DNA from 4 places in the Allobosea sp. 124 genome. Region 1 is predicted to be linked to each of the others. Evidence: predicted binding sites of a transcription regulator. Region 1 holds the regulator's gene; each other region holds the start of a gene.
The links. Region 1 encodes PhoB, which activates phosphate uptake and scavenging genes when phosphate is short. Its sites were predicted from a motif close to TGTCATNNANCTGTCAT; they were not measured.

Region 1 (5,245 bases):
GTCAAGAGCTACTGATAAGGCAAGCGGATCATGAGCCTGACGACCCCCTCCACCGTCCGCGCACTGCCCCCTGCGACCTGGGGCCGCGTGCGTCAGTCGCGCCGCAATGCCGACCGCCTGATGAAGGTCACGGCCGCCGGCTTCACCTTCCTCGCGATCTTCGTGCTGTTCTGGATCCTCGGCATGCTGATCGTGAAGGGTCTCGGCGGGCTCTCCGTCGCGACCTTCACCCAGATCACGCCGGGGCCGGGCTCGGAAGGCGGCGGTCTCGCCAACGCCATCGTCGGCTCGATCGTGCTGACCTTCCTCGGCATCGCCGTGGCGACGCCGGTCGGCGTGCTGGCCGGCACCTATCTTGCCGAATACGGCAAGAAATCCAAGCTCGCGAACCTGATCCGCTTCATCAACGACATCCTGCTCTCGGCGCCGTCGATCCTGATCGGCCTGTTCGTCTACGTCATCATGGTCGAGCCGTTCCGCGGCTATTCCGGCTGGGCCGGCGGCGTCGCACTCGGCATCATCGCCATCCCGGTCATCGTGCGCACCACCGAGGACATGCTGCGTCTCGTGCCCGGCCCGCTGCGCGAGGCTGGCGCCGCTCTCGGTGCGCCGCCTTCCGTCGTCATCACCGCGATCACCTGGCGGGCGGCGAAGTCGGGCATGGTCACCGGCATTCTGCTGGCGCTGGCCCGCATCGCCGGTGAGACGGCGCCGCTGATCTTCACCGCGCTGAACAATAATTTCTGGTTCTCGCCCACCCTTTCGGGCGGCGTCTCCAACCTGCCGGTGACGATCTACCAGTTCGCCTCGGCGCCTTACGAGAACTGGCAGCAGCTCGCCTGGGCCGGCTCTCTGATCATCACCATGTCGATCCTGCTGCTCTCAATTGTTGCCCGCCGCATTGTGCGCGGTTCCAAGTGAGCAGTGAAACTGAACCCTCGTCGCGTTCGATCTGAAGGAAAAAGTCGATGCTTTCGACGCTGGAACTAAGCCCCCAAACGCTCGATGCCGACGCCCCCGTGCGGATCGCGGTCAAGAACCTCGATTTCTACTATGGCGAGCACAAGGCGCTGAAGAACATCAATCTCGATTTCCGGGACCGGCACGTCACGGCGCTGATCGGCCCGTCGGGCTGCGGCAAGTCGACCCTGCTGCGCATCTTCAACCGGATTTACTCGCTTTATCCCGAACAGCGCGCCACCGGCGAGATCATGCTCGACGGCCGCAATGTCATCTCCAACGACATCGACGTGAACGAGCTGCGCTCGCGCATCGGCATGGTCTTCCAGAAGCCGACGCCGTTCCCGATGTCGATCTACGACAACGTCGCGTTCGGCATCCGCCTCTACGAGAAGCCGCCGAAGTCGGAACTCGACGACCGCGTCGAAGGCGCGCTGCGCCGCTCGGCCTTGTGGGACGAGGTCAAGGACAAGCTCAAGACCTCCGGCATGGGCCTCTCGGGCGGCCAGCAGCAGCGCCTGTGCATCGCCCGCACCATCGCGCAGAAGCCGGAAGTGATCCTGTTCGACGAGCCGACCTCGGCGCTCGACCCGATCTCGACCGGCAAGATCGAGGACCTGCTGGAGCAGCTCAAGAGCGACTTCACCATCGTGATCGTGACCCACAACATGCAGCAGGCGGCGCGTATCTCGCAGTACACCGCCTTCATGTATCTGGGCGAGGTCATCGAGTTCGCGCCGACCAACACGATCTTCATGAACCCGAACAAGAAGCAGACGCAGGACTACGTCACCGGCCGCTTCGGCTGAACCGCACGCGCTGCACAGGGATAAAACGTCGATGACCGAACATATCGTCCGTTCCTACGATGCCGAGCTCGAGGGCTTGCGCCGCAGCCTTGCCGAGATGGGTGGCATGTCCGAGCGCATGCTCGGCGACTCCACCGTGGCGCTCGTCCGCCGCGACACCACGCTCGCCCAGAAGGTGATCTCGGCCGACCAGCGCCTCGACAACCTGCAGCGCGATGTCGAGGAACGCGCCGTGCTGACCATCGCGCGGCGCCAGCCTCTCGCCAACGACCTGCGCGAGCTGATCTCGGCGATCCGCATCGCCGCGGACATCGAGCGCGTCGGCGACCTCGCCAAGAACATCGCCAAGCGGGCCGTCGCGATCTCCGGCCAGTTTTCGCCGCCGCACCGCGCCGTGGTCGGGCTGGAGCATATGAGCCGGCTCGTCCAGGCCCAGCTCAAGGACGTGCTCGACGCCTATGCGGCCAACAACGAGCAGAAGGCGCTCGAGGTCTGGCATCGCGATGGCGAGATCGACGCGCTCTACACCTCGCTGTTCCGCGAACTCCTGACCTATATGATGGAAGACCCGCGCAACATCACCTTCTGCACGCATCTGCTGTTCTGCGCCAAGAATGTCGAGCGCATCGGCGACCACACCACCAACATCGCCGAGACGATCCATTATCTCGTCACTGGCGAGTCGCTCGACCTGAACCGACCCAAGCTCGACACCACCGACATCAGCGTCGAGGCGGTGACGGGAAACTGAGATAATTTGACTGCGCTGAGGTCTCCCGCGTCATGGTCGGGCTTGTCCCGACCATCCATGTCTTCGCTGCTCGAATGCGGTGTTCAAGATGTGGCTGCTCGCCACGAGGGCGGGCATGACGGTGTGCATCGGCCCAGAGACCGAAATGGAACCGCGCCATGCCCGCCCGCATCCTGATCGTCGAGGACGAGGAGCCGCTGACCCTGCTGCTGCGCTATAATCTCGAGGCCGAGGGCTTCGAGGTCGACAGCGTTGCGCGCGGCGACGACGCCGAGTTGCACCTGCGTGACAACACGCCCGATCTGGTGCTGCTCGACTGGATGCTGCCCGGTCTGTCCGGCATCGAGCTCTGCCGGCGTCTGCGGGCGCGGCGTGACACCGAGCGGGTGCCGATCATCATGCTGACCGCGCGCGGCGAGGAGACCGAGCGCGTGCGCGGCCTCGCCACCGGCGCCGACGACTATGTCGTCAAGCCGTTCTCGCTGCCGGAGCTGATCGCGCGCATCCAGGCGCTGCTGCGCCGGGCCAAGCCCGGCCATGTCGCCGGGCTGCTGACGGCGGGCGATCTCGAACTGGACCGGACGACGCGCCGTGTCCGCCGTTCGGGCCAGGAGCTGCATCTCGGGCCGACCGAGTTCCGTTTGCTCGAATTCCTGATGCAGGCGCCGGGCCGGGTCTATTCCCGCGCCCAGCTGCTCGACGCCGTCTGGGGCCGCGACGTCTATATCGACGAGCGCACCGTCGACGTCCATGTCGGTCGCCTGCGCAAGGCGATCACGCCGGGCGATGCCAAGGACCCGCTGCGCACGGTGCGGGGCGCCGGCTACGCCTTCGACGAGACCTTTGCGCGGGCCTGAACGCGGCCTTTTCCGTCATGCCCGGGCCTGCCCCGAGCATCTCTCCCCCAAGCCTCTCTCTCCCACAAGCCTCTCTCCCACAAGCCTCGCTCCGCGAAAATTCTCGGGTCTGCGCTTCGCCCGGGAAGGACGCTCGTTCACCGCGGCGCTGCGATGATGATCGCTGCGCCGGCGAGGCAGACCAGCCCGCCCGCAATGTCCCAGCGATCGGGCCGGAAACCCTCCACCGCCCAGAGCCAGGCGAGCGACGCGGCGATATAGACCCCGCCATAGGCCGCGAAGGCGCGCCCCGCCGCATCGCTCTCGACCAGCGTCAGCAGCCAGGCGAAGAGCGCGAGGCAGGCCAGCCCTGGCAGCAGCCACCAGACCGGCTTGCCCAGCCGCATCCAGCCCCAGAATGCGAAGCAGCCGGCGATCTCGAAGACGGCGGCGCCAAGATAGGCGGCCATGGTCGGCATGATGGCTCCGATTGTTCTTCCCGGCAGGGTGCGGCAGGTCTAAGCCATGACGCAGTTTTGTTGAACCGCGCGGTCATCCCGGCCGAAGCGCAGCGCAGAGCCGGGATCCATTCCTGACGCTTGCCCGGAAACGCGCTGGCATGCCAGGGCCTTGCCGCTGTCATCCGGGACGATGCGCGATCTCGATGGGTCAATCGCATGTCTGACATCGCCATCATCGGCGCAGGCCCGGCCGGGCTGATCGCGGCGGAGCGGCTCGCGCAGGCGGGCCACCGCGTCACCCTCCACGAGCGGATGGCCTCGCCCGCCCGGAAATTCCTGCTCGCCGGGCGGGGCGGGCTGAACCTGACTCATTCCGAGCCGCTCGACGCCTTTCTCGGTCGCTACGGCGCGGCACGCGACTGGCTCGAACCGGCGATTCGCACCTTCCCGCCGCAGGCGCTGCGCGATTGGGCCGACGGGCTCGGCGCGGAGAGCTTCGTCGGCTCGAGCGGTCGCGTCTTCCCCAGGGCGATGAAGGCCTCGCCGCTGCTGCGGGCCTGGCTCCGGCGGCTGGACGGGCTCGGCGTCCGGCTCGAGGCCGGGCGACGCTGGACCGGCTGGGCGCAGGACGGCGCCCTGAGCTTCGAGGGGCGCGACGGTGCCTTCACCGCCACACCCGATGCGACGCTGCTTGCGCTCGGCGGGGCAAGCTGGCCGCGGCTGGGCTCCGATGGCGGCTGGGTTCCGCTGCTGGCGGAGAAAGGCGTCGCCATCGCACCGCTGCGGCCGGCGAATGGCGGCTTCGCGGTCGACTGGTCTGCAACGCTGCGCGAGCGTTTCGCCGGCGCGCCGCTGAAGCGCATCGTCATCCGCTTCGCCGGCCGCGAGGTTGCGGGTGAGGCGATGCTGGATCCCCATGGCATCGAGGGCGGCGCGATCTATGCCCTGTCTGGACCGCTGCGCGGGGCGATCGACCGCGACGGCTCTGCTGCGATCGCGATTGATCTCCGTCCCGATCTCGACCTCGCGCGGCTGACGGAGAAGCTGGCTAAGCGCCGCAAGGGCGAGACGCTGAGCAACCATCTGCGCAAGGCGGCTGGTCTCTCGGCGGCGGCCGTCGCCGTGCTGCGCGACGCTGCCGGCGGCAGGCTGGACGAAGCGCCGGCCGCGCTGGCGGCGGCGATCAAGGCGACGCCATTGCGGCTGCTCGGCCCGATGCCGATAGCCCGCGCCATATCGAGCGCCGGCGGCATCGAGGCCGCCGGGATCGACCCGCATTTCATGCTGAAGCGCCTGCCGGGCGTCTTCGCCGCCGGCGAGATGCTGGATTGGGAGGCTCCGACCGGCGGCTATCTGCTGCAGGCCTGCCTCTCCACGGGCGTCGCGGCGGCGTCCGGGATGGAGCACTGGCTGGGGACGCGGAAGGAG
Region 2 (5,245 bases), 1.4 Mb from region 1:
GATGGCGTCGTCGACGACGAGGCCGATCGCCAGCACCATCGAGAGCAGCGTCAGCGTGTTCACGGTGAAGCCGAGCGCGTACATCAGCGCAAACGAGCCGACGAGCGAGACCGGGATGGTGACGAGCGGAATCAACGTCGCGCGTGCCGAGCGCAGGAAGATGAAGATGATCAGGACGACGAGCAGAACCGCCTCGAGGATCGTGCTGTAGACGGCCTGAATCGAGCGGTCGATGAACACCGAGGTGTCGTAGGATGTCGCGATGGTCATGCCCTCGGGCAGATCCTCGATGATCTCGGGCAGCGCGGCACGGACACCGTTGGAGACGTCGAGCGGATTGGCCGTCGCCTGCTTGACGATGCCGATCGTGACGGACGGATTGCCGGAGAACCAGGCGGCATTGCGCTCGGCCAGCGCGCCGAGCTCCACCCGCGCGATGTCACGCAGCTTGATCGAGAAGCCGTTGACGTCCTTGACGACGATCTGCTGGAACTGCTCCGGCGTCGTCAACCCGGTCTGCGACAACACCGTGAATTCACGGTTGTTGCTCTCGATGCGGCCGGACGGGATCTCGACGTTCTGGGCGCGGACGGCCGCTTCGATCTCCTGGACCGTGATGTTGTAGGCTGACATCCGGGCCCGATCGAGCCAGATGCGCATCGCATAGCGCCGCTCGCCGCGGATCTGCACCTCGGCGACGCCGGTGATGTTCTGCACGCGGTCGGTGATGAAGCGGTCGGCGAAATCGGTCAGTTCGAGCGGATTGTGTCGCGAACTGACCAGCGAGAGGAACAGGATCGGCTGGGCGTCCGCCTCGACCTTGGCGATGATCGGCTCTTCGATCTCGGTCGGCATACGGCCGCGCACGCGGCTGACGCGGTCGCGCACATCGGAGGCTGCAACGTCGGGGTCGACATCCGGCCGGAAGCGCACGGAGATGAAGCTGCGCTCCTGGCGGCTGGTCGAGGAGATGATCTCGATGCCCTCGATGCCGGCGATCGAATTTTCGAGGACCTGGGTGACCTGGGTCTCGATGATCTCGGCGCTGGCGCCGGTATAGTCGGTGCGGACCGAGACGATCGGCTCGTCGATGTTCGGATACTCGCGTACCGTCAGGCGCGTATAGGAGACTGCGCCGATCAGCAGCACGAGCAGGCTCAGCACCGTCGAGAGGACAGGCCGGCGAACGAAGAGGGCAAACAGGCTCATTGCTGCGGGCTCGGCGCGGTGCCGGGCAGAGCGCTCGTCTGCACCGGGGGCTGGGCGTTCTTGATCGAGACGGTCGAGCCGTCGCGCAGACGCATCTGGCCGGAGCTGACGACGATCATCTGCGGCGTCAGTCCCTTCACGATCTCGACCTTGCCGGGCAGACGCTTGCCCAGCTCGACCGAAATGCGCTTCGCCTTGCCGTTGTCGACGATGTAGACGACCTTGCCGACGCCGTCGGGCACGACCGCCGTTTCAGGGATCAGCAGCGCGTTCTCGCGCCGGTCGACGACGATGGTGACGCGGGCGAACAGGCCGGGCTTGAGCACCAGATCGCGATTGGGAACGGTGGCGCGCAGCCTAATCGCGCGGCCGTTGATGTCGACCACCGGGTCGACGGCGAAGATCTTGCCCTGGAAGTCCCGCCCCGGCACCGCGTCGACCTTGAGGCTGATCGTCAGGCCGAGCTTGACCTGGGCCAGGAAGATCTCGGGCACGCGGAAATCGACCTTGATCGGATCGATATTGGTCAGCGTGATCAGTTGCTTGCCGACGGAGACATAGTCGCCGACGCTGACCGAGCGCAGCCCGACCACCCCGCTGAACGGCGCCATGATCGCCGACTGCGCGAGCTTCGCCTGGGAAAGCTGAACCCGCGCCTCGGCCGCCGCGAGCTTCGCACTCGCCTCGTCGAGCGCGACCTGCGTGCCGACGCCGCGCTGGCTCAGCGAACGGTTGCGCTCGAAGGTGTCGCGCGCGAGACCGAGATCGGCCTGCAATTGCTTCAGTTCCGCATCCAGGATCGCGGTGTCCAGCTTGACCAGCAATTGGCCCTTCTCGACACGCTCGCCCTCCTTGAAGCCGAGCGCGATGACGCGGCCGGCGATCTCCGGAGCGATCACCACGGATTCGTCGGCGGCCAGCGTGCCCAGCGCCTCGACCTCCTCATTGACGGTCGCCCGTTCGATCTTGGTGACCTCGACGGGCACGCCGGCGGCGCGCGCGGCAGGAGCCGCCGTCTGCACGGGCGGGGGAGCCGGCTTGAAGTGGCGATAGCCGTAATAGCCTCCGCCAGCCAGGCCGAGGATCACGAGCAGGAAGGCAAACCGCTTCATAGAACTGGACGCTCCGGTGTTGCGTGGGTATCTTAGACTGGACGGTCCAGTTTGATAAGAGGCTCGATGGGCGGCAGTATGACAGGCTCGACCGCGGGGGGAACTTCCGCGACAACCGTTACAGATGCAAGACGCTTGCCGTCCGACAAGGCGCGCCCGGACAAGCATGATGCGATCACGCGGGCCGCCTCCGAGATGTTCCTCGCCGACGGCTTCGACCGGGTCAGCCTCGACCAGATCGCCCAGCGCGCCAGCGTATCGAAGCAGACCATCTACAGCCATTTCGCCGACAAGGAAGCGCTGTTCAAGGCGATCTGCACCGAACTGACTGAGAAACTTACGATTCCGCTGCGCAAATCCGTGGCGGAAGGCGACCTTCGCAGCACCCTGACCCGGCTGGGCGAGGATGCGCTGGCGATGATGCTGCATCCGGCCTCGCTCGACCTCCACCGCCTGGTGATGAGCGCCGCCGCGCGCTTCCCCGAACTCGGCCGCGTCGCCTATGAGGCGGGCGCGATGCGCATGATCGACGACCTTTCGGCTCTCCTGGTGCAGCGTTCACAAATCGGTGATGGCCTCGCGACGCCGCGCGATCCGGATCAGGCCCGCATGCTGGCCGAGCAGTTCATCGGGATGCTGCGCGGATTCCACCAGGTCCGCGGCCTGTTGAACATCGAGCCGGCGACCGCCGCCGGGCGCCGCGCCTATGTCCGGGCCTGCGTCGATCTGCTGCTGCGCGGCGCCTGACATCGCACCCGCCGCCGATGACGTGCCGCAGGTCCGGCTGTCACCGGCCTGTCATCTGCGCTGGCTAGCTGTCTCGCATCACAGAGCATGAACCCGAAGGCGGCGAGCTGCGTTCGGGCCAGTGTCATGCTCGTCCCGCAAGCGAGAACGCCGTCATGCTGCGCATCGAAGGCCTGACCAAGCGCTTCGGCGGCAAAGCCGCCGTCGACGACGTCACGCTCTCCATTCCCAGGGGCGAGATGGTCGGCATCATCGGCCGGTCCGGAGCCGGCAAATCGACGCTTCTGCGGATGCTCAACCGCCTGACCGATCCGAGCGAGGGCCGCATCGTCTCCGGCGACCGCGACGTCACCGCCCTGAAGGGCGCGGCCCTGCGTGGCTGGCGTCGCGATACGGCAATGATCTTCCAGCAGTTCAACCTCGTCGGCCGACTCGACGTCCTGACCAATGTCCTGCTCGGCCGGCTCAATCATCGCTCCACCGCGCTGACACTGGTCAAGAGCTTCTCCCGCGATGACAAGATCCGCGCCATCGCCGCGCTCGAGCGGCTCGACATGGGCCATCTCCTGGCCCAGCGCGCCGAGACCCTGTCAGGCGGCCAGCAGCAGCGCGTCGCCATCGCACGCGCTCTGGTGCAGGAGCCGACGGTCATCCTCGCCGACGAGCCCATCGCCTCGCTCGACCCGCGCAACACCCAGGTCGTGATGGACGCGCTTTTCCGGATCAACCGCGAGGACGGCATCACCGTCGTCTCGAACCTGCATCACCTCGATATCGCGTCGAAATACTGCGACCGGCTGATCGGCATGGCTGCCGGCAAGGTCGTCTTCGACGGCCCGCCCCACCAGCTCACCAGCGAGGTCGCGGCGAAGCTCTACGGCATCGAGGCCAAGGATGCCGGCGCCGAGGCGCTCGATCAGCTCGACGCCATCGCCAGCGAAGAAGCCCAGCGCGCCAAGCGAAACGTCGCCTGAGCGCGCGGCTCCGACCCTTTCACCTTCGCCGAAGCCTGAAGATCACCATCATTACCGACTGTAACAGGAGCAAACCATGCTGACCCGTCGTCATACCTTCACGCTCGCGGCTGCCGGCCTCGCCGCCTCGCTCGCCGCCCCCGCCTTCGCTCAGGACTGGAAGGCGAAATATCCCGAGATCGTCTTCGCGATCATCCCCGCCGAGAACGCTTCGGGCGTCGTCGAGCGCTACACCCCCTTCGTGAACTACCTCGCCAAGGAGCTCGGCACCAAGGTCACGCTGCGCATCGCCAGCGACTATGCCGCCCTGATCGAGGGCCAGCGCGCCGGCAACATCCATATCGGCATGTACGGCCCCTCCTCCTTCGCCCGCGCGCTGATGACCGGCGCCAAGATCGACGCCTTCGCCATCGAGACCAACCTCGACGGCACCAAGGGCTACTACTCCGTCTTCTATGTGAAGAAGGACTCGCCCTATCAGAAGATCGAGGACCTGAAGGGCAAGAACCTCGGCCTCGTCGATCCCAACTCGACCTCGGGCAACAACGTCCCGCGCTTTGCGCTCGACGGCATGAAGATCGAACCCGAGACCTATTTCGGCAAGGTCGTCTACACGGGCAGCCATGAGAACGCGGTCATCGCGCTCGGCCAGGGCACCGTCGACGTCGCCGCCAACTGGTGGAACGACGAGCAGGAATCCAACCTCCTGCGCATGGCCCGCAAGAACATGGTCAAGGCCGAGGATTTCCGGATCATCTACAAGTCCGAGCAGATCGTGAACTCGCCGATGGCCTATCTCAACGACATGCCGGTCGAACTCAAGACGAAGATCCGCGACGCCGTCCTGAACCTGAACACCAAGGACAAGGTCGCCTTCGACAAGATCTACGAAGGCAAGCAGGGCCCGCTCGTCGCCGTCGACAACAAGGCCTACGACCCGATCATCGAGCTGAACAAGTTCGTCGACGCGCTTCGCAAGAAGAAGTCCTCGTAAGACGCCATCACGTCATGCTCGGGCTTGATCCGAGCATCTCTCCCAAGAGCTTCTCGGGTCCGCGCCAGGCGCGGCCCGAGAATGACGCTTCCTCCTGCGACGGACCGCGTCCATGACCCTCGCGATCGACCGCGACGACCCAGCCATTCGCGCCCATGCCGCGGCCTATGCCGGCGCCATGGCGGCCAAGCGTCGTCACGCGCTGCTCG
Region 3 (5,245 bases), 450 kb from region 1:
GGCCGACAAGCGGCTTTATTCCATCCGCGACGTCACGGCGACGGTCGAGACGATCCCGTTGCTGACCTCCTCGATCCTGTCGAAAAAGCTCGCGGCCGGGCTGCACGGACTGGTTATGGACGTGAAATACGGTTCGGGCGCCTTCCTGCCGGAGTACCGCAAGGGGCTGGCGCTCGCCGATGCGCTGGTCGGCGTCGCCAATGGTGCCGGCCTGCCGACGACGGCGTTGATGACCGACATGGACGAACCCCTGGCCAGCGCCGCCGGCAATGCACTCGAGGTCGCCTATGCACTCGACCACCTCACCGGCAAGCGGCGCGAGCCGCGCTTTCATGAGGTCACCGTCGCGCTCGCCGCGGAAATGCTGCTGCTCGGCAAGCTCGCAACAGGCATCGATGAGGCCAGGGCGAAGATCGAGGCGGCCTTCGCCAGCGGCGCGGCGGCCGAGCGCTTTGCGAAGATGATCGCGGCGCTGGGCGGCCCCGCCGATCTGCTGGAACGGCCGGAGAAGCATCTCGCCATCGCTCCGATCGCCAAGCCCGTCTTTCCGGCTTCGCCCGGCATCGTGCAGGCGATCGACACACGCGGCGTCGGCCTTGCGGTCGTGGCGCTCGGCGGCGGGCGCACGCGCCCGCAGGACCCGATCGACGATGCCGTCGGCATCGTCGCACTGGCGGGCGTCGGCGACGCCGTCGGACCCGATCGCCCGCTCGGCATCGTCCATGCCCGCGGCGAGGCCGGCTTCGCCATGGCCGAGAGGCGCTTGCGCGATGCCTATCGCCTGGGAGAGGGTGCGCCGGAACGCGGCCTATTGATCGCCGAACGCATCACGGAGAGTTCGCACGCATGAGTTTGCTTCTGGCGATGACCGGCTGGCATGTCGAGGATTGGCGCGCGCGCTTCAAGGCGCTGCTGCCGGAGATGCCGATCGTGACGCTCGGCGAGCCATTCGACCGGCGCTCGGTGCATTATGTCGCGAGCTGGAAGCATCCGGAGGGCAGCCTCGCCGGGTTGCCGAACCTGGCGGCGATCTTCTCGCTCGGCGCCGGCGTCGACCATCTCTTCGCCGATACCCGCCTGCCTGACGTGCCGATCGCACGCGTGGTCGACCCCGACCTGACGACGCGGATGAGCGAATATATCGTGCTGCACTGCCTGATCTATCTGCGCCAGCAGCGCCGCTACGATCGCCAGCAGGCCGGAAAGAGCTGGGACGACGACCGCAACCAGCCCGCGGCACGATCCGTCCGTGTCGGCATCATGGGACTCGGCGAACTCGGCCAGGATGCCGCGCGCAAGCTCAAGGTCATGGGCTTCGATGTCGCCGGCTGGAGTCGTTCGCCGAAGACCATCGAGGGTCTGGCAACCTTTTACGCCTCCGACGGCATGGCGGCCTTCCTCGCCCGCACCGACATCCTCGTCAGCCTGCTGCCGCTGACGCCGGAGACGCGGGGCACGATCAACGCCACGCTGCTCGCGGGGCTTACGCAGAACGGGCGGCTCGGCGGGCCGTTCCTGATCAATGCCGGACGCGGCGGGCTTCAGATCGAGGCCGACATCCTGGCCGCGCTCGACGCCGGCACGTTGAAGGGGGCGACGCTCGATGTGTTCGAGACCGAGCCCCTGCTGGCGGAGTCGCGGCTGTGGACCCATCCGGCCGTGACCGTGACACCGCACAACGCGGCGATGTCGGAGCCGGAAGCGATCGCGACGCTGATCGCGGCCCAGATTCGGCGGCTCGAGGCCGGCGAACCGCTGGAGCATGGCGTGGACCCGGCGCGGGGCTATTGACCGGAACGCTCCTCAGAGCGTGATGTTTCTCGGAACCACCGCCGTCATCCCGGGCTCGCCCCGGGATTCATCGGAGCGCTTCGGAGCCTTACGATGGATCCCGGATCGACGCGGCTTCGCCGCTTGTCCGGAATGACGGTCTGTTCCCATGACAAATCAACACGTTCTATTTCTCCAGCGAGGCCTTGAAGGCCTCGCCGTGATCGGAGTGCCAGCGTGACAGCGGCGGACGATTCTCGATGATGTCGCCCATCGCCCAGGCCATGCGCTTCTCGTCGAGTTCGCGGGTCGTCTCCCCATCCGGGCAGAGGATGTAGAAATCGCCGGCGGCGAGGCGTTCCAACATGAAATCGACGGTCTGCTCCGGCGTCCAGGCGCCGACCGGCTTCTCGGTACGGCCCCGCGCCGTCAGCCCGGTGAAGACGAAGCCGGGGATCAGCAGATGAGCGGAGAGCTGGTGGCCTTCGCGCCCGCGCAATTCGTGCTGGAGCGCCTCGGTGAAGACCTTCACCCCGGCCTTGGAGATGTTGTAGGCGGGGTTTCCGGGCGGGGTGGTGATGCCCTGCTTCGAGCCGGTGTTGATGATCAGGCCGGGCTGGCCACCCTCCAGCATCGCCGGCGCGAAGACCTGGGAACCATTGACCACGCCCCAGAGATTGACGGCGAGAACGCGCTGCCAGTCCTCCAGCGGTCCGAAGATCGTGCCGCCGGGCTGGATGCCGGCATTGTTCATCAGGACATGGACCGCGCCGAAGCGTGCGATCACCTCGTCGCGCAGCGCCTCAACGGCAGCGCGATCGGCGACATCGACCGCCCGCTCCAACACCGCGCCGGCGGACCCTGTCAGTTCGGCTGCCGCTGCCGCGAGCACGGCCTCGTTGCGATCGACGAGGACGACGCTCATGCCACGCGCGGCGAAAACGCGAGCGGCCGCCAGCCCGATGCCGGAGGCGCCGCCGGTGACGACCGCGACATGTCCGGGAGCCAGCGCAGGAAGGAATGCCATCGGTTGTGACCTCGTTGCTGTTCGGGAATGCCGACTTTGATGACACGCGATGCCGGCACGATCGTGACGGCCTTGGCCGCTTTCGACACCCGGCCCAGTCGGGATTCCGCCATGGCCCGTGGCCTGCGCCGCATCGTCATCCGACTGTTACCTGCCCGTCTTCGTTGTGAAATCCGGCACCGCCAATCGAGCGGGGTGATGATCCCCTTCAGCCCGGAGTCTTCCATGCGCCTCTCCCTGATCGCGGCCCTGCTGCTGTCCTCCACGGTCCTCGCCGGCGCGCAGGAGGCGCAGAAGGCGTTTCCCGCCAAGCTCCTCGGCCACGCCCTGCTGCCTGCCAACACCATGGTGCCGGCTCCGGCCGACGCGCCTGCCGACCTCAGGATCTCCGGCAAGTTCATCACGCCCGGCCAGCGCGTTGAGGCTGTCGGGAGCGTCATGGGTCTCTCGGGAGGTCGTCCGACCGGGCTCTCGACGCCGTTCCAAGGCCAGCCGGTGCAGGGCTTCTCCGGCATCCGCTCGCTCGGCAATGGCGAGTTCCTGGTGCTGACCGACAACGGCTTCGGCGCCAAGGCGAACTCGCCCGATGCGATGCTCTATTTCCACCGCCTCAAGGCCGATTTCGCGTCGGGCAAGATCGAGCGCAGCGCCACCACCTTCCTGCGCGATCCCGACAAGAAGGTTCCCTTCCGCATCGCCAACGAGGGCACCGAGACGCGCTGCCTGACCGGCTCGGATTTCGATCCGGAATCGATCCAGCCGATCGGCGGCAAATACTGGATCGGCGAGGAATTCGGGCCCTATCTCATCCGCGTCGATGCGACCGGCAAGGTCGAGGCCGTGTTCGAGACGCTCGTCGATGGCAAGCCCGCCCGCTCGCCGGACCATTACGCCGTGACGACTCCGGGCGCTCCGAACCTGCCCGTCGCGTTCAACGTCCGTCGCTCGAAGGGCTATGAGGGCATGGCGCAGTCGCCGGATGGCCGCTTCCTCTACCCGCTGCTGGAAGGCCCGCTCTGGAACGCCGAGACCAAGGGCAATGAGGAGATCGACGGCAAGGAAGTGCTGCGCATCCTCGAATTCGACGTGGCCGCCGAGAAGTGGACCGGCCGCTCCTGGTTCTTCCCGCTCGAGGTCAAGGGCAACGCCATCGGCGATTTCAACATGATCGACGCGACCACCGCGCTGATCATCGAGCGGGACAATGGCGAAGGCACGGCCGACAAGGCCTGCGCCGCCGGCCAGAAGGGCCCGGACTGCTTCCACGACCTCGCCAAGTTCAAGCGCATCGTCAAGATCGAGATGACCGACGCCAATGTCGGCAAGCTTGTGCGCAAGATCGGCTATGTCGACCTGATGACCATCGCCGATCCAGACGGCAAGGCGAAGCAGGGCGCGATCGACGGCGTGCTGCCCTTCCCCTTCTTCACCATCGAGAATGTCGACGTGGTCGACCGCGCCAACGGCATCATCGTCGTCGGCAACGACAACAACCTGCCGTTCTCCTCCTCGCGCGACCCGAAGAAGGCCGACGACAACGAGCTGGTGCTGCTGTCGGTGAAGGAACTGCTCGACGCGAAGTGAGGAGTCGAGCGGTTCCGAGGCCCTGAAACCGCAAAGTCGGCCGCATCCGTCATGCTCGCCACAAGGGCGAGCATGACGAGCCGCCCCGCGCCGTCACACCACCCGCTTGTCGGCCGAATCGCAGAGATCGTTCTGGATGCAGCGGCCGCATTCGGGCCTGAGCGCCTTGCAGGTGTAGCGGCCATGCAGGATCAGCCAATGATGCGCGTGCCGGCCGAATTCGGCCGGCACGGCTTTCTCCAGCCCGAGTTCGACCTGAAGCACGTTCCTGCCCGGAGCAATGCGCAGGCGGTTGGCGACACGGAAGACATGGGTGTCGACCGCATGGGTGATCTCGCCGAAGGCGATGTTCAGCACGACGTTCGCTGTCTTGCGACCGACGCCGGGCAGGCTTTCGAGATCGGCCCGCGTCGTCGGCACCTCACCTCCGAACGTCTCGATCAGCCTGGCGCAGAGCGCGACGACGTTCTTCGCCTTGGTCCGGAAGAGGCCGATCGTCCGGACATGCTCGCGCACGGCGTCCTCGCCCAGCGCCAGCATCTTCTGCGGCGTGTCGGCGATGGCGAAGAGCTTGCGCGTCGCCTTGTTGACGCCGGCATCGGTCGCCTGCGCCGAGAGCACCACCGCGACCAGCAAGGTGAAGGCGTTGACGTGTTCGAGTTCGCCCTTCGGTTCGGGATTGGCGGCACGGAAGCGCTCGAAGATCTCGCGGACGCCGGCTGCGCTGCGGGCGCGCGGCTTCGTGATCTTCGCCGCCGCCGGGGCGCGGGGCCTGGGCCTGTTCTCTCGCGTCATCGGGGCGTTATAGTGCGACCATGAACCTCGGCAAGCGCGATTCAGGAGCGCCTGATGACGACGCCTCGG
Region 4 (5,245 bases), 3.1 Mb from region 1:
CGCTTCAGCTGGCTCTTCATCAACCTGGTGACCTCCTTCCTCGCCGCTGCCGTGATGAGCCTGTTCGAGGCGCAGCTCTCCCAGGTCGTGGCGCTCGCGATTCTCGCGCCGGTGGTGGCGAGCCAGGGCGGCAACGCTGCGACGCAGACGATGACCGTCGCGGTGCGGGCGCTCGCGACGCAGGAACTCGGCGCCTGGAACCTGCGCCGCTTCTTTACCCGCGAGATGATCGTCGGTCTGATCAACGGCGTCGGCTTCGCGCTGATCACCGGCGGCGTCGCCGCGCTCTGGTTCGCGAGTCCGGGCCTCGGCGTGGTCATCGCCATCGCGATGGCCTTCAACCTGCTCGCTGCCGCCGTGGCCGGCGTCGCCATTCCGGTGCTGCTCGACCGCTACGAGATCGATCCCGCAATCGCATCGGGAACTTTCGTCACGACCGTCACCGATGTCGTCGGCTTCTTCGCCTTTCTCGGCGTCGCTGCGCTCTGGCTCGCCCAAGGTTGAGACAAGGCGCGCGAGGCAAGACGGGCGGAGGCAAGACGGGCGGAGGCAAGACGGGCGGAGGCAAGACGGGCGGAGGCAAGACGGGCGGAGGCAAGACGGGCGGAGGCACGTGGGCTGAGGCACGATGGGCCGAAGGCGGTGCGCGAATTCCGTTAGCGTAAACGGGCCGTCAAGTTTTCTCCACGATCTTGCGCGACATGATCCTTCGCCGCATGACCATCGTGAAGCCCGCAACTTTCCTCGCCGCCGCCGCCCTCGCGGTCCTTGGCGGCTGCGTGGCCATGGAGGGTCACTACCCCGCCAAGGGCGACGCGCGCCCGCATCCGGGCGTGGCGCAGGCGCACAGCTACCCGATCCACGGCATCGACATCTCGCGCTGGCAGGGCGACATCGACTGGACCGCCGTGAGGGGCGCCGGAACCCGCTTTGTCTACATGAAGGCGACCGAGGGCGGCGACCATGTCGACCCCGCCTTCCTGCGCAACTGGGAAGGCGCGCGCCGTGCCGGCATCCCGCGCGGCGCCTACCACTTCGTCTACTGGTGCCGCCCGGCCCACGAGCAGGCTGTCTGGTTCAAGCAGCAGATACCCAACGACCCCGATGCCCTGCCCCCGGTGCTCGACGTCGAATGGAACGGCCACTCCAAGACCTGCCCGCAGAAGATCGAGCGGTCGCTGGCGCTTGAGAAGATCAAGCTGATGCTGACCGAGCTCGAGCAGCTCACCGGCAAGAAGCCGGTGATCTACACCGACATCACCTTCCACAAGGAGGTGCTGGAGGGCGAGTTCAACGATTACCCCTATTGGATTCGCTCGACCGCGGCCCTGCCCGAAACGCGCTACGCCAACCGGCCCTGGGCGTTCTGGCAGTTCACCACGACCGGCCGCATTCCCGGCATCAAGGGCGATGTCGACCGCAACGCCTTCTTCGGCAATGACGGCGAATTCGTCGGCTGGCGCACTGGCGAGTTCGACATCGGCACGCGGCGCTGGGACAAGCAGAAGCCCGTGCCGCCGCAGCCGAGCCCGGGCCCCGAACGCCCGGCCGCGCCGACGACCTCTCCGGCCGTCGCGCGGATTCCGGGCAGCGTCGCGCCCATCTCTTCGTCCTTCCAGCCGCCGGACGACGAAGTCGCCGAGACCGAGTGAGCGGCTTCCCGTCGGAGCCTGCGTCGGTCGCCGGCCCTCCCCGGTTAACCAAAGCTGAAACAAGCCCGGCGCATTCGATCCAAATCTAACCGGCCCTTAACCACGACCTCCCCATCTCGGAGGGCGACGCAGGAGAAGGAGATGCCGGTGCGATCGAGGATTCTGGAGCGGACGACACTCGGCGCGCTGGCGCTTGGCGGCCTGCTGACCTGCCTGGCCGCGCCCGCCGCTGCGCTCTATCCCAAGAAGAGCGACTCCGCCCCCCATCACGGCGTCCGCGATGCGCGTCGTCAGGCGATCCAGGGCATCGACGTGTCGCGCTGGCAGGGCGAGATCGACTGGAACCAGGTCAGGGACGCCGGCACCCGCTTCGCCTTCATCAAGGCGACGGAAGGCGGCGACCATCTCGATCCGAGCTTCAGGCAGAACTGGGCCGAGGCGAAGAAGGCGGGCGTCGCCCGCGGCGCCTATCATTTCGTCTGGTGGTGCCGGCCGGCCAGGGAGCAGGTGCGCTGGATGAAGCGCCACATCCCGCGCGACAAGGACGCCCTGCCCCCGGTTCTGGACGTGGAGTGGCAGAACGGCTCCCAATGCACCCGCAAGGTCTCGCGCGAGGATGCACTGGAGAAGATGCGCATCATGCTCGCGGCGCTGCACGAGCACACCGGCAAGAAACCGATCATCTACACAGACATCAATTTCCACGAGGACGTGCTCGAGGGCGAGTTCAACGACTACCCTTACTGGCTGCGCTCCACGGCCGCGCCGCTGCGCCATCGCTACAAGCGCGAACAGTGGGAGTTCTGGCAATTCACCACCACCGGCCGCGTGCCCGGCATCACCGGCGACGTCGATCGCAACGCCTTCTTCGGCACCGAGCAGCAGTTCTTGGCCTGGCGCGAGGGGCGCTTCGACATCGGCGCCCGCAAATGGCATGGCGGCGAGCCGAAAGTCGCGAGCCAGAGGCCGCCCGCGACCTCGGCCGGCTCGCGCGCGCCGAAGGCAGCCGGCGCCACGCCGCTGCGCCTCGCCCCGCCAGCCGGGATTCCGCAGCGCACCGCGCATAACGATTGACGCCGCCGGCAGGATGATCTCGTCGAACGGGCGACGTCATCCTGCCGGCACTGTCATCGAACCGTCATCGCGCGGGCGCAGGGCTCGCGGCCTCGCCAGCCCGTTCGCCGATCAGCAGCCCGATGACCTCCCCGACCGCCATTGCCGATGCGCAATCCCGCCTGGGCATCGTCTGGGCCTATCGCTTCGATGGCGAGGGCGTGCCCGCGCTGATCGAACGCGAGAGCGTTCCCGGCGTCGATCCCGCCGAAGGCTTCGTCTGGATCCATCTTGACCTCGTCCACAGCCGCGCCAAGGCCTGGATCACCGAGCAGCCCTGGCTGCCGGCAGGCGCCGAGGAGATGTTCGTCTCGCCGGAAAGCCATCAGCGTCTCGACCATTCCGCCGGCCTGGTCTGGGGCGTCTCCCATGACCTCGTCCGGGACATCGCCTCCGACTCGGACAGGGTCGGTGCACTCTACTGGATCGTCGGCGAGCGGCTGCTGCTGACAGGGCGGCGCGACGCATTGCAGTCGATCCGGCTCGCTGCCGACGCGCTGAATCGCGGCGAGGAGGTCGGCAGTCCGGTCCTGCTCTTCGAGCAGATCATCGAATACATCATCGACGACGTGGCCAACGCGGTCGTGCGGCTGATGGATGAAACCGACAGCGTCGAGGATCATGTGCTGGCCGACCGCTTCGACGACGCGCCGGCGCAGGTGGGCGCCGTGCGCCGCATGGCGGTGAGACTACACCGCCAGCTCGGGGGGCTGCACCTGCTGTTTCGGCGTTTCGCCGAGACGAATTCCGGCCGCAAGGCGCCCGACGAGGTCAAGGCGGCCGCCGCGCGCCTGCTGCAGCGCATCGACGGGCTCCATCACGACGTCCAGTCGGTGCAGGACCGCGCCAGGCTTCTCCAGGACGAGATGACCGCCCGAACCGCGAGCCAGACCAACCGCCAGCTCTATGTGCTCTCGATCCTGACGGCGCTGTTCATGCCCGCGACCTTCATCACCGGCCTGTTCGGCATCAATGTGAAGGGCCTGCCCTGGATGGAGCATGATCTTGGAGCGCTCTTCGTTGCCCTCGCCTGCATCTGCGCGGCGCTCCTGACACTGGTCCTGCTCAGGCGCCGCGGCGTGATCGGCGGCTGACGCACCGGCGCTCGTCATCTCTGCGCAGCGATACCAACCCGGTTCGCAGGCCAGCGCACCGACTTGCCTGCACTGACTCAGCGCCATCCGCGCTATAACGCTGGCAACGACGCTTCAGCGTCACGCACAAGCCGGGAGGCCCTCATGCTCGCCAACGCGCCCCGCCCCTTCAATTTCGACCTCGGCGAGACCGCCGACGCGATCCGCGACACGGTCCATGCCTTCGCGCAGGAAAAGGTCGCCCCGCGCGCCCAGGAGATCGACGCGACGAACCAGTTCCCGCGCGATCTCTGGCCGCAGATGGGCGCACTCGGCCTGCATGGCATCACGGTCAAGGATGAGGACGGCGGCTCGGGGCTCGGTTATCTCGAGCATGTCGTCGCGATCGAAGAGGTCTCACGCGCCTCGGCTTCGGTTGGCCTGAGCTACGGCGCCCACTCCAATCTCTGCATCAACCAGATCGCCCGCAACGGCAGCGCCGCGCAGAAGGCGAAATATCTGCCGAAGCTGATCTCCGGCGAGCATGTCGGCGCGCTTGCCATGTCCGAGCCGGGAGCCGGCTCCGATGTCGTCTCGATGAAGACCAGGGCCGTCAAGACCGGCGACCGCTACGTTCTGACCGGCAACAAGATGTGGATCACCAATGGCCCGATCGCCGAGACGCTGGTGGTCTACGCCAAGACCGACCCGGAAGCCGGTTCGAAGGGCATCACCGCCTTCCTGATCGAGAAGGGCATGAAGGGCTTCTCGACCCACCAGAAGCTCGACAAGCTCGGCATGCGCGGCTCCGACACCTGCGAACTCGTCTTCGAGGACTGCGAGGTGCCCGAGGAGAACGTGCTGGGCAGCGTCGGGCGCGGCGTCAACGTGCTGATGTCGGGGCTCGACTATGAGCGCGTCGTGCTCTCGGCCGGCCCGCTCGGCATCATGCAGGCGGCGCTCGATGTGGTCATGCCCTATGTCCATGAGCGCCGGCAGTTCGGCCAGTCGATCGGCCAGTTCCAGCTCGTCCAGGGCAAGCTCGCCGACATGTATGTGATGATGAACGCCTGCAAGGCCTATGTGTATGCCGTCGCGAAAGCCTGCGACCGTGGCGAGACCACCCGCGAGGACGCCGCCGGCGCGATCCTGATCTCGGCCGAGAAGGCGACGCAGATCGCGCTCGACGCGATCCAGCTCCTCGGCGGCAACGGCTACATCAACGACTACCCGACCGGCCGCCTGCTGCGCGACGCCAAGCTCTACGAGATCGGCGCCGGCACCAGCGAGATCCGGCGGATGCTGATTGGGCGGGAATTGTTCGAGAAGACGAAGTGACGAGGCAGCAGACCGTCATGCTCGGGCTTGACCCGAGCATCTCATGACACGAAGGCTCCTGCCTGAAAC

Region 2: a site for PhoB is predicted at 3,107-3,123, ahead of phnC (phosphonate ABC transporter ATP-binding protein). Genes of this name have one in related genera too.
Region 3: a site for PhoB is predicted at 2,932-2,948, ahead of C8D03_RS07995 (esterase-like activity of phytase family protein). Genes of this name have one in related genera too.
Region 4: a site for PhoB is predicted at 2,778-2,794, ahead of C8D03_RS20770 (CorA family divalent cation transporter). Genes of this name have one in related genera too.

What each region holds. Positions count from the first base shown of each region.
Region 1 is NZ_PZZM01000001.1:1,261,278-1,266,522, reverse strand. It holds gene pstC (phosphate ABC transporter permease subunit PstC) at 1-15, shown strand, start outside; gene pstA (phosphate ABC transporter permease PstA) at 31-921, shown strand; gene pstB (phosphate ABC transporter ATP-binding protein PstB) at 969-1,769, shown strand; gene phoU (phosphate signaling complex protein PhoU) at 1,801-2,520, shown strand; gene phoB (phosphate regulon transcriptional regulator PhoB) at 2,679-3,377, shown strand; gene C8D03_RS06000 (YnfA family protein) at 3,515-3,835, opposite strand; gene C8D03_RS05995 (TIGR03862 family flavoprotein) at 4,034-5,245, shown strand, end outside.
Region 2 is NZ_PZZM01000001.1:2,663,627-2,668,871, reverse strand. It holds gene C8D03_RS12675 (efflux RND transporter permease subunit) at 1-1,209, opposite strand, end outside; gene C8D03_RS12670 (efflux RND transporter periplasmic adaptor subunit) at 1,206-2,321, opposite strand; gene C8D03_RS26150 (TetR/AcrR family transcriptional regulator) at 2,457-3,068, shown strand; gene phnC (phosphonate ABC transporter ATP-binding protein) at 3,224-4,042, shown strand; gene phnD (phosphonate ABC transporter substrate-binding protein) at 4,119-5,036, shown strand; gene phnE (phosphonate ABC transporter, permease protein PhnE) at 5,149-5,245, shown strand, end outside.
Region 3 is NZ_PZZM01000001.1:1,712,268-1,717,512, forward strand. It holds gene deoA (thymidine phosphorylase) at 1-850, shown strand, start outside; gene C8D03_RS07985 (2-hydroxyacid dehydrogenase) at 847-1,791, shown strand; gene C8D03_RS07990 (SDR family NAD(P)-dependent oxidoreductase) at 1,958-2,797, opposite strand; gene C8D03_RS07995 (esterase-like activity of phytase family protein) at 3,023-4,381, shown strand; gene nth (endonuclease III) at 4,475-5,176, opposite strand; gene C8D03_RS08005 (DUF2244 domain-containing protein) at 5,197-5,245, shown strand, end outside.
Region 4 is NZ_PZZM01000001.1:4,365,637-4,370,881, reverse strand. It holds gene mgtE (magnesium transporter) at 1-504, shown strand, start outside; gene C8D03_RS20780 (glycoside hydrolase family 25 protein) at 717-1,652, shown strand; gene C8D03_RS20775 (glycoside hydrolase family 25 protein) at 1,794-2,726, shown strand; gene C8D03_RS20770 (CorA family divalent cation transporter) at 2,849-3,859, shown strand; gene C8D03_RS20765 (isovaleryl-CoA dehydrogenase) at 4,004-5,176, shown strand.